3 regions of the Mesorhizobium sp. LNJC394B00 genome follow, and region 2 is predicted to be linked to each of the others. Evidence: predicted binding sites of a transcription regulator. Region 2 holds the regulator's gene; each other region holds the start of a gene.
The links. Region 2 encodes LexA, which represses DNA repair genes until DNA is damaged. Its sites were predicted from a motif close to TGTTCNNNNTGTGTTCNG; they were not measured.
Positions count from the first base shown of each region.

Region 1: the regulator LexA is predicted to act here: its motif matches at 2,476-2,493, upstream of parE (DNA topoisomerase IV subunit B).
Region 3: the regulator LexA is predicted to act here: its motif matches at 2,082-2,099, upstream of uvrA (excinuclease ABC subunit UvrA).

Region 1 covers NZ_AYWH01000002.1:1,940,647-1,944,500, forward strand. Annotated here, with positions in the region: gene X751_RS150580 (FUSC family protein) at 1-249, opposite strand, end outside; gene parE (DNA topoisomerase IV subunit B) at 351-2,405, opposite strand; gene cpaB (Flp pilus assembly protein CpaB) at 2,663-3,568, shown strand; gene X751_RS150565 (type II and III secretion system protein family protein) at 3,689-3,854, shown strand, end outside.
Region 2 covers NZ_AYWH01000004.1:233,927-237,780, reverse strand. Annotated here, with positions in the region: partial or broken gene X751_RS01000000163910 (ComEC/Rec2 family competence protein) at 1-1,884, shown strand, start outside; gene lexA (transcriptional repressor LexA) at 1,878-2,660, opposite strand; gene X751_RS146975 (GntR family transcriptional regulator) at 2,864-3,628, opposite strand; gene kynU (kynureninase) at 3,796-3,854, shown strand, end outside.
Region 3 covers NZ_AYWH01000013.1:42,944-46,797, forward strand. Annotated here, with positions in the region: gene uvrA (excinuclease ABC subunit UvrA) at 1-1,932, opposite strand, end outside; gene X751_RS02465 (hypothetical protein) at 2,718-2,939, opposite strand; gene X751_RS137345 (ATP-dependent Clp protease proteolytic subunit) at 3,086-3,694, opposite strand; gene X751_RS137340 (SRPBCC domain-containing protein) at 3,724-3,854, opposite strand, start outside.

The DNA.
Region 1 (3,854 bases), on a different contig from region 2:
TCCACCGGCCAGCGTGCCGAGCAGCCGGTAAAAACCTTTCGCCAGCACCATGCCGGCGACCGGCTGGGCGACGATGAAGACCGTCATCATCGCCCATTGCGGGTGGTCGAGTTTTAGCGCGTAAGCAGCGAGAAGCGCGATCAGACCGGCCGAAACCGTGCGCAGGGCGAAAATCCAATCCGAGCGCGTCGGCTGCGTCAGGCCCGCCAAACTAGTTTCGAAGTAGCTCTTCAGCCGCGCCCAGATCACAAGCTGGTCTCCGTATCGGAAGCGCAGGCTAGAGCAGTTCCAGGAAAAGTGTGAAACGGTTTTCCGCCCGGAACTGCGTCAAAACGAAGAGTTGCCGGCGCTCAGATATCCAGCACTTCCGTCGCGGCGAATTCGGCGCGTTCCTGGATGAAGCGGAAGCGGGCTTCCGGCTTGGTGCCCATCAGCGCGTCGACAGCATCCTTGGTCGCGGCCACGGCGTCGATAACATCGACCCTGAGCAGCGTGCGCTTCCTCGGGTCCATGGTGGTTTCCTTGAGCTGCGCGGCCATCATCTCGCCCAGGCCCTTGAAGCGGCCGATCTCGACCTTGGCGCGGCCGGTGAATTCGGTGCGCAACAGCTCGTCCTTGTGCGCATCGTCCCTGGCATAGGCAACCTTGCCGCCTTGCCGGATCGAATAGAGCGGCGGCACCGCCAGATAGAGATGGCCGCCATTCACCAGGTTCGGCATTTCCTGGTAGAAGAAGGTGATCAGCAGCGAGGCTATGTGAGCGCCGTCGACGTCGGCGTCGGTCATGATGATCACGCGGTCGTAGCGCAAATCCTCGTCGCGGTATTTCGAGCGCGTGCCGCAACCGAGCGCCTGAATCAGGTCCGATATCTGCTGGTTGGCGGCGAGCTTGTCGTTGCCGGCGCTGGCGACGTTGAGGATTTTTCCGCGCAGCGGCAGCACCGCCTGGCTCGCACGGTCGCGCGCCTGCTTGGCCGAGCCGCCGGCCGAGTCGCCTTCGACGATGAACAGTTCGGCGCCCGCGGCGGCGTTCTGCGTGCAGTCGGCGAGCTTGCCGGGAAGGCGCAGCTTGCGCACCGCGCTCTTGCGCGACACTTCCTTTTCCTGGCGCCGGCGCACCCGCTCGTCGGCGCGCGCAATCACCCATTCCAGCAGCTTGGAGGCTTCCTGCGGATTGTCGGCCAGCCAGTGGTCGAAGGGATCGCGGATGGCGGTCTCGACAATGCGAATGGCTTCGATCGTTGCCAGCCTGTCCTTGGTCTGGCCGACGAATTCCGGCTCGCGGATGAAAACCGACAGCATGCCGGCCGCCGAGATCATAACGTCTTCGGAGGTGACGATCGAGGCGCGCTTGTTGCCGACCAAGTCGGCATAGGCCCGAAGCCCGCGCGTCAGCACATTGCGAAAGCCGGCCTCATGCGTGCCGCCTTCGCCGGTCGGGATGGTGTTGCAGTAGGAGTTGACGAAGCCGTCACCGCCGAACCAGGTCACCGCCCATTCCAGCGAGCCGTGGCCGCCCTGTTTTTCGCTCTTGCCGGCGAAGATCTCGCGGGTCACCTGGAAGTCGTCGCCAAGCGATGCCTTGAGATAGTCCTTCAAGCCGCCGGGGAAATGGAACTCCGCCTTGGCGGGCGTCTGGTCCTTTTCCTTGATCAGCGATGGGTCGCAGCTCCAGCGGATCTCGACGCCGCCGAACAGATAGGCTTTCGAGCGGGTCATGCGATAGAGCCGCGCCGGCTCGAAGGCGGCGCCCTTGCCGAAAATCTGCTCGTCGGGATGGAAGCGGATTTTGGTGCCGCGCCGGTTGTGCACTTCGCCGAGCTGCTCCAGCCCGCTCACCGGAACGCCGCGCGAGAACCTTTGGCGGTAAAGCTGGCGACCGCGCGCGACTTCGACTTCGAGATGGTCCGACAGCGCATTTACGACCGAGACGCCGACACCGTGCAGACCGCCGGAGGTCTCATAGACCTTGCTATCGAACTTGCCGCCCGAATGCAGCGTCGTCATGATGACTTCGAGCGCCGGCTTCTTGAATTTCGGATGCGGATCGACCGGAATGCCGCGGCCATTGTCGGTAACGGTCAGAAACCCGTCGGCCGACAGCTCGACATCGATGAAGGTGGCATGGCCGGCGACCGCCTCGTCCATCGAATTATCGATGACCTCGGCAAACAGATGGTGCATCGCCTTGTCGTCGGTGCCGCCAATATACATGCCGGGACGGCGCCGCACCGGCTCCAGCCCCTCCAGCACCTCGATGTCGGCGGCGCTATAGCCCTCGCTGCCGTCCTTGGTCGCGGCAGGACGCTTCGTGGCCTGCACCAGCGGGTCGGCCGGGCGCTCCGGTGTCCGAGCCGGTTGGGGCTGCTTTTCCAGATTGCCGAAAAGATCGTTGTTGTCGTCCATGCCTGCCATAGAATCCGGTGCCGCGAATCACCCGTCGATACTGCCACGCTTTTCGGCGCCAAGCGACGGAAGTTCCTGTTACGTTCGGGGATTAAACCCTTCTTATCCTAAAACCTTTCGATAACCAAGCTGGCGGAAATAGGTCCCTGCGGAGCGGGCGCGATTCCTGAATCTTTAACAAAGCGGCCTAGCGTCGCCTCAACAAAACAAAAGACCACGAATGTCAGGGGTTGGTTGTGAGGGGCAAGGCCATAACGATGATTGGCATCGCTGCCGTCTTCGGCGCGATTTCAATCTTTGCCGCGGATTTCTGGGTGAAAAGCCAGGCCAAGGCCGATGCCGAAGAGAAAACGGCGTCGATCCCGGCGCCCGCCGTCCCCAAGATCGTCTTCAAGACCATCGTGGTGGCCAACGCGCCGTTGCGTTACGGCATGGAGCTTGACCGGGCGCAGCTCAGCGAAATCCCATGGTCCGAGGATTCGGTGCCGCAGGGCGCGTTCACCACAGTCAATGCATTGCTCGCCGAAGGCAGCCGCGTGGTATTGTCGCCGATCGAGATCAACGAGCCGGTGCTGATCAGCAAATTGTCGGGGCCGAACGGCCGCGCGACGCTATCCAACATGATGACGCCCGGCATGCGGGCGGTGACAATCCGCACCGACGAGATCGCCGGTGTCGGCGGCTTCGTCATGCCGGGCGACCGGGTCGACGTGGTGCTGACACGCGATGCGGGCGAAATCCAGGAAGTGGCCAAGAACGCGCAGGGCGCTGCCGGATCGACCGTTACCTCCGAGATCGTCGTCTCCGACGCCAAGGTGCTGACCGTGGGGCAGGGCGCCGACGAGCGCCAGACCACACCGCAGATCGCCAATTCCGTCACCATCGAGGTGACGACCGAAGGCGCGCAGAAAGTGGCGCTTGCCCGCACCGTCGGCACCTTGTCGCTGTCGCTCCGCTCGGCCGCAGACGGAGGGGCCGCCAAGGACGGCGTCACCACCATCTCGTCCTTCGGCGGATCGGTCGCCTCCGGCGTCCAGGCCGCTGCCGGCGCGCTGTTCACTGCCGCGACCAAGGAGCCTGAGAAGCCGAAATTCAAGACGATCATCGTGACGCGCGGCACGCAGGTCGAAGAATACCAGGTTCCTGCGCGGGACCAGCAATAACTGCCGGTGGGGACCGGGCGAGGGACGGGACAGATGTCGGGACTTCATGCATTTCGAACTACGAAAGGGCTGCGCCCAATGCGGGCGCTTGCGGTGGGGGCTTGCCTGGCCGCGGCCGCAATGCTCGGCCTCAGTGCGCCAGCCAAGGCCGACAACGATATCGTCCATGTCTCGTCGACAACGAATGCGTCGATCAAGGTAGCCAAGGGCAAGCCGAAGACGGTCATGACCAATGCCGCCTTCTACCAGATCGTCATCGGCGATCCGGAGATCGCCAACGTCAATC
Region 2 (3,854 bases):
GCCGCATCAGGCTGACGCTCGATGTGGTTTCGACCGCTTACCCCGAGCTGCGCTACGCCCCGGAGCGGGTCAGGCTCTCGGCGCGGACCGTTCCCGCCGATATGACCGCCGGCTCCCTGATCACCGGCTATGCCAGGCTGTTGCCGCCGACCGGTCCGGTGCGGCCGGAGAGCTACGATTTCTCCTTCGACAGCTATTTCACCGGTTTCGGCGGCAGCGGCTTCTTTCTCGGCAATCCGAAAACCATTGCTACGCAGGGACCGCCGCCGCTGACCGCGCGGCTCTCCTCGGCAATCGAGAACGCGCGCGAAAACATTGCCGACCATATCAGGGGCAAAATCGGCGGCGCCGAAGGCGAGATTGCCGCGGCGTTGATTGTCGGGGTGCGCGCCGGCATCCCGGACGAGGTCAACGAAGCGATGCGGCGCACCGGCATCTACCACATCATCTCCATCTCCGGCCTGCACATGGCGCTGGTTGCCGGCACCATCATGGTGTTGCTGCGTGGCGCCTTTGCGCTGTTTCCCGATTTCTCTTCGCGCCGCCCAGTCAAGAAATATGCAGCAGTGGCAGCACTCGTCTCCATCGCCGCCTATCTCGTCATTTCAGGCGTCGTGGTTGCCGCCGAGCGCAGCTTCATCATGCTGGCGGTCATGCTTGTCGCCGTGCTGTTTGATCGCGCCGCACTCACCATGCGCAATCTGGCGATCTCCGCCATTGCCGTCATCCTGGTGTCGCCGCACGAGGTGGTCGGTCCCAGCTTCCAGATGTCGTTTGCTGCCACCGCCGCCCTTGTCGGCGCCTATGCCGGCTGGGCCGATTACCGCGCCGACAAGGTGAGAACGCCGCCGGCAAAGCGCTCCTTCGTCGGCTTCCTGTCGCGAAAATTCGCGCTGGCCATGGGCAGCCTCGCCATGACCTCGATCATCGCCGGCAGTGCAACCTTGCTGTTCGCCATCTGGCATTTTCAGCGTGTGTCGCCGCTCAGCCTGATCGCCAATCTGGCCGTGATGCCGATTGTTTCGTTGATCGTCATGCCTTTTGCCGTGCTCAGCGCACTGGCGATGCCGTTCGGCGCCGACGGGCCGTTCCTCTATGTGATGGGCAAGGGTCTGATGGCGATGATCGCTATATCGGCCTGGATTTCCGAGCGCTCGCCGGTCGACGCCGTCGGGCTGATCTCCATCCGCTCGGTGCTGTTGGTGGCGGTCGCCCTCGTCATCGCCACCATGGCCACCACCTGGCTCAGGTTGGCGGCCGTGCCTTTCGCGCTGGCCGGCCTGTTGACGGTAGCCGCAGGTGCTTACGCCCGACGTGCTCATATCCGAGGATGCGCATCTGGTGGCCATGCCGATCGGTGGCGGCGAACTCGCCCTCAACCGCGAACGCTCCAACGAATTCACCACGGACAATTGGAAACGGGCGCTGCGGGCCGAAACCATTATCCCACCTGAGATTTTCGAGGCAACAGATACGCGGTTCGATCTCGATCCGCTCGATCTGCCGCCCGGCTCGCCCTTCTATTGCACCGGCGATCTCTGTATCGCCCGGCACCCTTCCGGAGCCATTGTGGCGCTTGCGAAAGACCGCAAGACGGCGCGGCCGGCCTGTGCCTTCGCGAGCCTGATCGTCATCGATGACGCCACCGCCTACAATCCGTGCCGCGACCCGCTGGTGCTGGTCGTGACGAAGAAACAGCTGGCCCGCGACGGCAGCGCCGCCGTCTTCTTCGATCCGCAATCGGCAGCTGCAGCGCCAACCATCCGCTTCGCCGTCGACAAGCCGTATCGCCCCTGGCACGAGCAACGCCGCTTCTCCCGCGAAGCGCGCGGCCTGCCGCCTTACAACCAGCGTGAAAAGTACAAACCCAAGCCGGCTCAGTAGCGCCGGATCAATCCGACAAGCTTGCCCTGCACCTTCACCCTGTCCGGTCCAAAAATGCGGGTCTCGTAGGCCGGGTTGGCGGCTTCCAGGGCGATCGAGGCGCCCTTGCGGCGGAAGCGTTTCAGGGTCGCTTCCTCATCGTCGACCAACGCCACCACGATCTCGCCGGGGCTGGCTGTGTCGGCATTGCGGATGATGACCGTGTCGCCATCGAAAATGCCGGCCTCGATCATCGAATCGCCCTTGACCTCGAGCGCGTAGTGTTCGCCGCCCATGATCATATCGGGCGGCACCGAGATCGAATGGGTCTGATGCTGGATGGCGTCGATCGGCACGCCGGCGGCGATGCGTCCCATAACCGGGATTGAAATCGCGGAAACGGCATCGTCATTGCCGGCCGACATCGAACGCGACGGCGAGCCCGGCTTGATCTGGCGGCCGAGACCGCCTTGGCCCATCGCGCCTTGTCCTTGGCCGCCTTGCCCTTGGCCGGTTTGACCAAGACTGCCCTGAATCACGCTCGGCGAAAACTTCCTCGCCGCATTGAGGCCTGGTGCGATCGAGTCGGGCAGCCGCAGCACTTCCAGCGCGCGCGCCCGGTTCGGCAGCCGGCGAATGAAACCGCGCTCCTCAAGCGCCGTGATCAGGCGGTGGATGCCGGACTTGGAGGCGAGGTCGAGCGCTTCCTTCATCTCGTCGAAGGACGGCGGGATTCCGCTCTCCTTCAGGCGTTCATGGATGAACATCAGAAGCTCATGTTGTTTGCGCGTCAGCATCGCGGCCCCCAAGGGTTCTGAAATCAGAATCAGAAAAAACAAACCCAGAACAAACACTATCTGTTCCAGTTGTGTTCCGCAACCTTTTAAAGTTTAATGAATGTGTTGACGTTTTGTTCAGCGTAACGTTCGGCGCTGCGGGCGCCGCCTGCGCCCATTTGCCGGCAACGGGTGAAACGAAGCCAAAGTGCCCTGCGCGTCGGCTACGACCGCCGCTTCCTTTTCGGACGGGGCTGCGCAGCATCCGCGCCGGGTTCGCTCTGGGCATAGACCTGCAGCGTGTAGCCGATGTGAGCGGTCATCAGAGTTTTCGCACGTTCGACGTCGCGATCGAGGGCCGCTTCCATCAGGGCGGTATGGTGTTCGATCGCCACGGCGTCGCGCAGGGCCGCCACGGCCTTCCGGTGTCCATCCGTGCGGCCGGCGGCGGCGCGCAGCGTCGGGGCCAGACCCAGAAAGCGGTGATGGCGATGCAATTGGTCGGAAATCGTCGCATTGAAGCGCAGCAGCCAGCTGGATGTCGCGGCACTGAGCAGCGCCGCATGGAAGGCATCGTGTTTTTCGTACCACGCGTCGACCGCATCATCCGATGGATCGTCGAGAACAGACCCGCACCGTGAGAGACGATAGTGGGCGGCAACGACCGCGTCTTCCCACTCACGGTCGCCCTCCTCGATCGATTCCACCAGCAGGGGCAGTTCGACCACCAGCCGCGCACGCGCCAAATCCTCGAGCTCCGCCCGAGAGACGGGAGCGACCGCAAACCCGCGGTTGCTGATGGCGGTCACAAGCCGTTCCGCCTCCAGCCGCGACAGCGCCTCGCGCAACGGCGTCCAGCCGATGCCGTAGGTGTTGCGCAGCGTGCTCAGCTTCAACGGCGCGGCAGGCGCCAGCCGGGTCGCAAGAATATCGCGCCTGAGCAGGCGATAGGCCGCTTCCGTCTTCGAGGTCTGCTCGTCACCCAGCATCGTGATCCATCAGACATAAACGCTCGGCGGATCATTATATATCAAAGCCTTTCAATGGGTGAATTATATATAATGTTTGACAGTTCAAGGGCGACCACTCAAGATCGCCGGCATGTTTGGGCGGCAGGCTCCGCCGCGCGCGTTTGTCCATGGAGGGGCGCCGGATCATGAGCACGACACCCGATCTCGCTACAATCGAAGCAATGGATGCCGCCGATCCGCTGCG
Region 3 (3,854 bases), on a different contig from region 2:
ATTGTTGCCGCGCGCGCCGACGATCTTCAGCCGGCGGTTCTTCTTGGCCTCGCGCCTGACACCGGGCGTGGCTACTTCGAGCGCGCCCGACAGATATTTACCGGTGATCGAGTTGGGATTGGCCATCACCTGCTGCGGCGTGCCCTGGGCGATGATCTCGCCGCCATGAATGCCGGCGGCCGGACCCATGTCTACGACATAATCGGCATGCAGGATGGCGTCCTCGTCATGCTCGACGACGATCACCGTGTTGCCGATGTCGCGCAGATGCTTGAGCGTGTCGAGCAGGCGGGCATTGTCGCGCTGGTGCAGGCCGATCGACGGCTCGTCCAGCACATAGAGCACGCCGGTGAGGCCGGAGCCGATCTGCGACGCCAGCCTTATGCGCTGGCTCTCGCCGCCCGACAGCGTGCCGGAATTGCGCGACAGCGTCAGATAGTCGAGGCCGACATCGTTGAGGAAGCGCAGGCGGTCACGGATTTCCTTGAGAACGCGCACCGCGATCTCGTTCTGCTGGTCGTTGAGATGTGGCGGCAGTTCGGTGAACCACTGGTCGGCCTTGCGGATCGACAGCTCTGTGACTTCGCCGATATGCTTGCCGGCGATCTTCACCGCCAGCGCTTCCGGCTTCAGCCGGTATCCCTTGCAGACCGGGCAGGGCGTCGCCGACATGAAGCGCTCGATCTCCTCGCGCATCCAGGCGGATTCGGTTTCCTTCCACCGCCGTTCGAGATTGGGAATGACGCCCTCGAACGTCTTGGTGGTCTTGTAGGAGCGCAGGCCGTCATCATATTGGAAGGTGACCTCGCGCTCGCCGGTGCCGCGCAGGACGGCTTCCTTGGCCTCTTCGGTCAGGTCTTTGAACTTGTCGCCGAGCTTGAAGCCGTATGCCTTGCCCAGCGCTTCCAGCGTCTGCGCATAATAGGGCGAGGTCGATTTCGCCCACGGGCTGACGGCGCCGTCGCGCAGCGAGACGTTTTCGTCCGGCACGATCAGGCTGGCGTCGATGGCGCGCTGATTGCCGAGGCCGTCGCAGGTCGGGCAGGCGCCGAACGGGTTGTTGAACGAGAACAGCCTGGGCTCGATCTCCGGAATGGTGAAGCCGGAAACCGGGCAGGCGAATTTTTCCGAGAACAGGATGCGCTCATGCGTCTCGTTCTTCGATTTGTTGACCGAGTCCTCGCCGGTCTGGCTGGCGTCGAGCGGCCGGTCGGCGAACTCGGCCACCGCCAGCCCTTCGGCGAGCTTCAGCGCCGTTTCGATGGAATCGGCAAGCCGTGTCGCCAGGTCGCCGCGCACGACGATGCGGTCGACGACGACGTCGATGTCGTGCTTGTACTTCTTGTCCAACGCCGGCACATCGGCGATCTCATAGAAGACGCCGTCGACCTTGACGCGCTGAAAGCCCTTCTTCTGCAGCTCCAGCAGTTCCTTGCGATACTCGCCCTTGCGGCCGCGCACGATCGGCGCCAGCAGGAAAAGGCGCGTGCCTTCCTCGACCGCCAGCACCCGGTCGACCATCTGTGAAACCGTCTGGCTCTCGATCGGCAGGCCGGTCGCCGGCGAATAGGGGATGCCGACGCGCGCGAACAGCAAGCGCATGTAGTCGTAGATCTCGGTGACGGTGCCGACCGTCGAACGCGGGTTCTTCGACGTGGTCTTCTGCTCGATCGAGATGGCCGGCGACAGGCCGTCGATCTGGTCGACATCCGGCTTCTGCATCATTTCGAGGAACTGGCGCGCATAAGCCGACAGGCTCTCGACGTAACGGCGCTGGCCCTCGGCATAGATGGTGTCGAAAGCAAGCGACGATTTGCCGGAGCCCGACAGGCCGGTCATGACGATCAGGCTGTCACGCGGCAGGTCGAGATCGACATTCTTCAGGTTGTGTTCGCGTGCCCCGCGAATGGAAAGGTATTTATGGTCGGCCATCGCCGGTCGCCGCCTCAGGTCTGGTGTCAGTGGGATCGGCGGGTTTTCCCGGCCATTCCCTATGTAGGTATTTTTGCCGCCAAGTCGAGAGACGCCACACTTCTCGACCAAAGCCGTTTAACCGTCTTTCGCGCGAACGGGCAAGCGGAAAGAACAAAGACCGAACACGCTCCTGACAAAGCTGTGTGCAGAAACTGACAAGGGTGTTTCAGAAACTGACCCTGACGTAAGCTCCCGACGATCACATTTTCCGTAACCGGCTATTCAAGGTTGACGTCGTCGAATCGGGGGCGCACTCTGCCGGAGTCAACGGAGCCGGCCGTCTTTGATGGCCTCGCCGCCCATAGCGGCCTGCGAGACGCCGCAGGTTTTTGCGATTTGTGCTTCGGATTGACACCAGTCGCAACGGACATAGGAGCGGAGCATGACGCCACCGGATAGTCCCTTGAGGCTCCACCTGCTAGTGGAGCCGCGGCGGGCATAAGTGCCAGGTAGTTTCAAGGCATTGGAGTGTATGCGTCCCAACGAACGCATCGCGTCAGTCCAACAAACCACCAGACAAACCGTGACCTGCCGAATCCCACAAAAATCAGAGACGGCTAGTCGGATCGTCGGCTGAATGCCGCGAAGCATCCGAAATCAAAGTCGGTATAACACTACCGGCAGTTTGGATTTGAAATCCAAAAAAAGCCCCGACCGTTTGCGGAAGCAACGGCGGGGCTGTTCGTTTGCGAGGAAGTCGTCGACGCAGGCTTTCTCTCCCGTATAGTAGCTGGGAGAAGGGGCTACCGGCGCGGCGGCTTGATCCCACCCGTGCCGACATCGACAGTGATGCTGCCGGAAATCTTGACATCGGTGTCGCCGATCTTGAACGTGCCGTTCTCGCCGGCAGGCAGCGCGTCGTCCGGCTCCGGCCGCGGCGCGGGCTTGGCGATGCGGTAGTCGCCGGTCACGCCGGGCAGGGCGCCTTTCCGCGACGTGCTGGTGCTGCCCCCGGCAAAGGCCATGCTCGATGTCGCCGCCGTGATGGCAATGGCTATGGTCAGTCTGTTCAGGTGGTAGCGCATGGCAAGACTATAGTGCCGCGCTCAAGGCGAGGCCAGACCAGCGGCGTTGAAATTGAGGGAACACCGGCCTGCATTCGATACGGTGATCAAGCCGCTGCCTGCTTGCGAGTGTCGAAGACGTGGTCGACGAGGCCCCAGTCCTTGGCCTCCTTCGCGGTCATGAAGAAATCGCGGTCAAGCGTGCGTTCGACCTCTTCGTGGGTGCGGCCGCAATGGTGAGCGTAGAGGTCGGCCATGTGCCGCTTGGTGCGCAAAATGCCTTCGGCATGGCGCTGGATGTCGGAGGCCTGGCCCTGGAAGCCGCCCAGAGGCTGGTGCAGCACGATGCTGGCATTGGGCAGCGCGATGCGCCGCCCCGGCGTTCCCGCCATCAGCAGGAAGGAGGCCATCGACGCGGCAAAGCCCATGCACACGGTCGACACCGGGCAGCTGACATATTGCATCGTGTCGTAGATGGCGAAGCCGCTGGTCACCACGCCGCCCGGCGAGTTGATGTAGAGCGAGATCTCCTTGTCGGGATTGTCCGATTCCAGCGACAGGAGCTGGGCGCAGACCAGCGCCGACATGCCGTCATTGATCTCGCCATTCACGAAGATGATGCGCTCGCGCAGCAGCCGCGAGAAAATGTCGAAGGCACGTTCGCCGCGGCTCGATTGCTCGATCACCATCGGCACCAGATTGGCAAAGCCGCTCATCTCATTGTCTCCGTTTTGATTTTTCCGGGTCAGGCAGCGCGCAGCAACAGGCGTGGCGCGTTGGCGGCGACAGGCGGTTTGGGCTTGTATGCGCGCAGCCAGAGCCGGCAGCCGGCGCCGGCCATCGCGACCGCAGGCGTCAGGACAAACCCGTCATGGA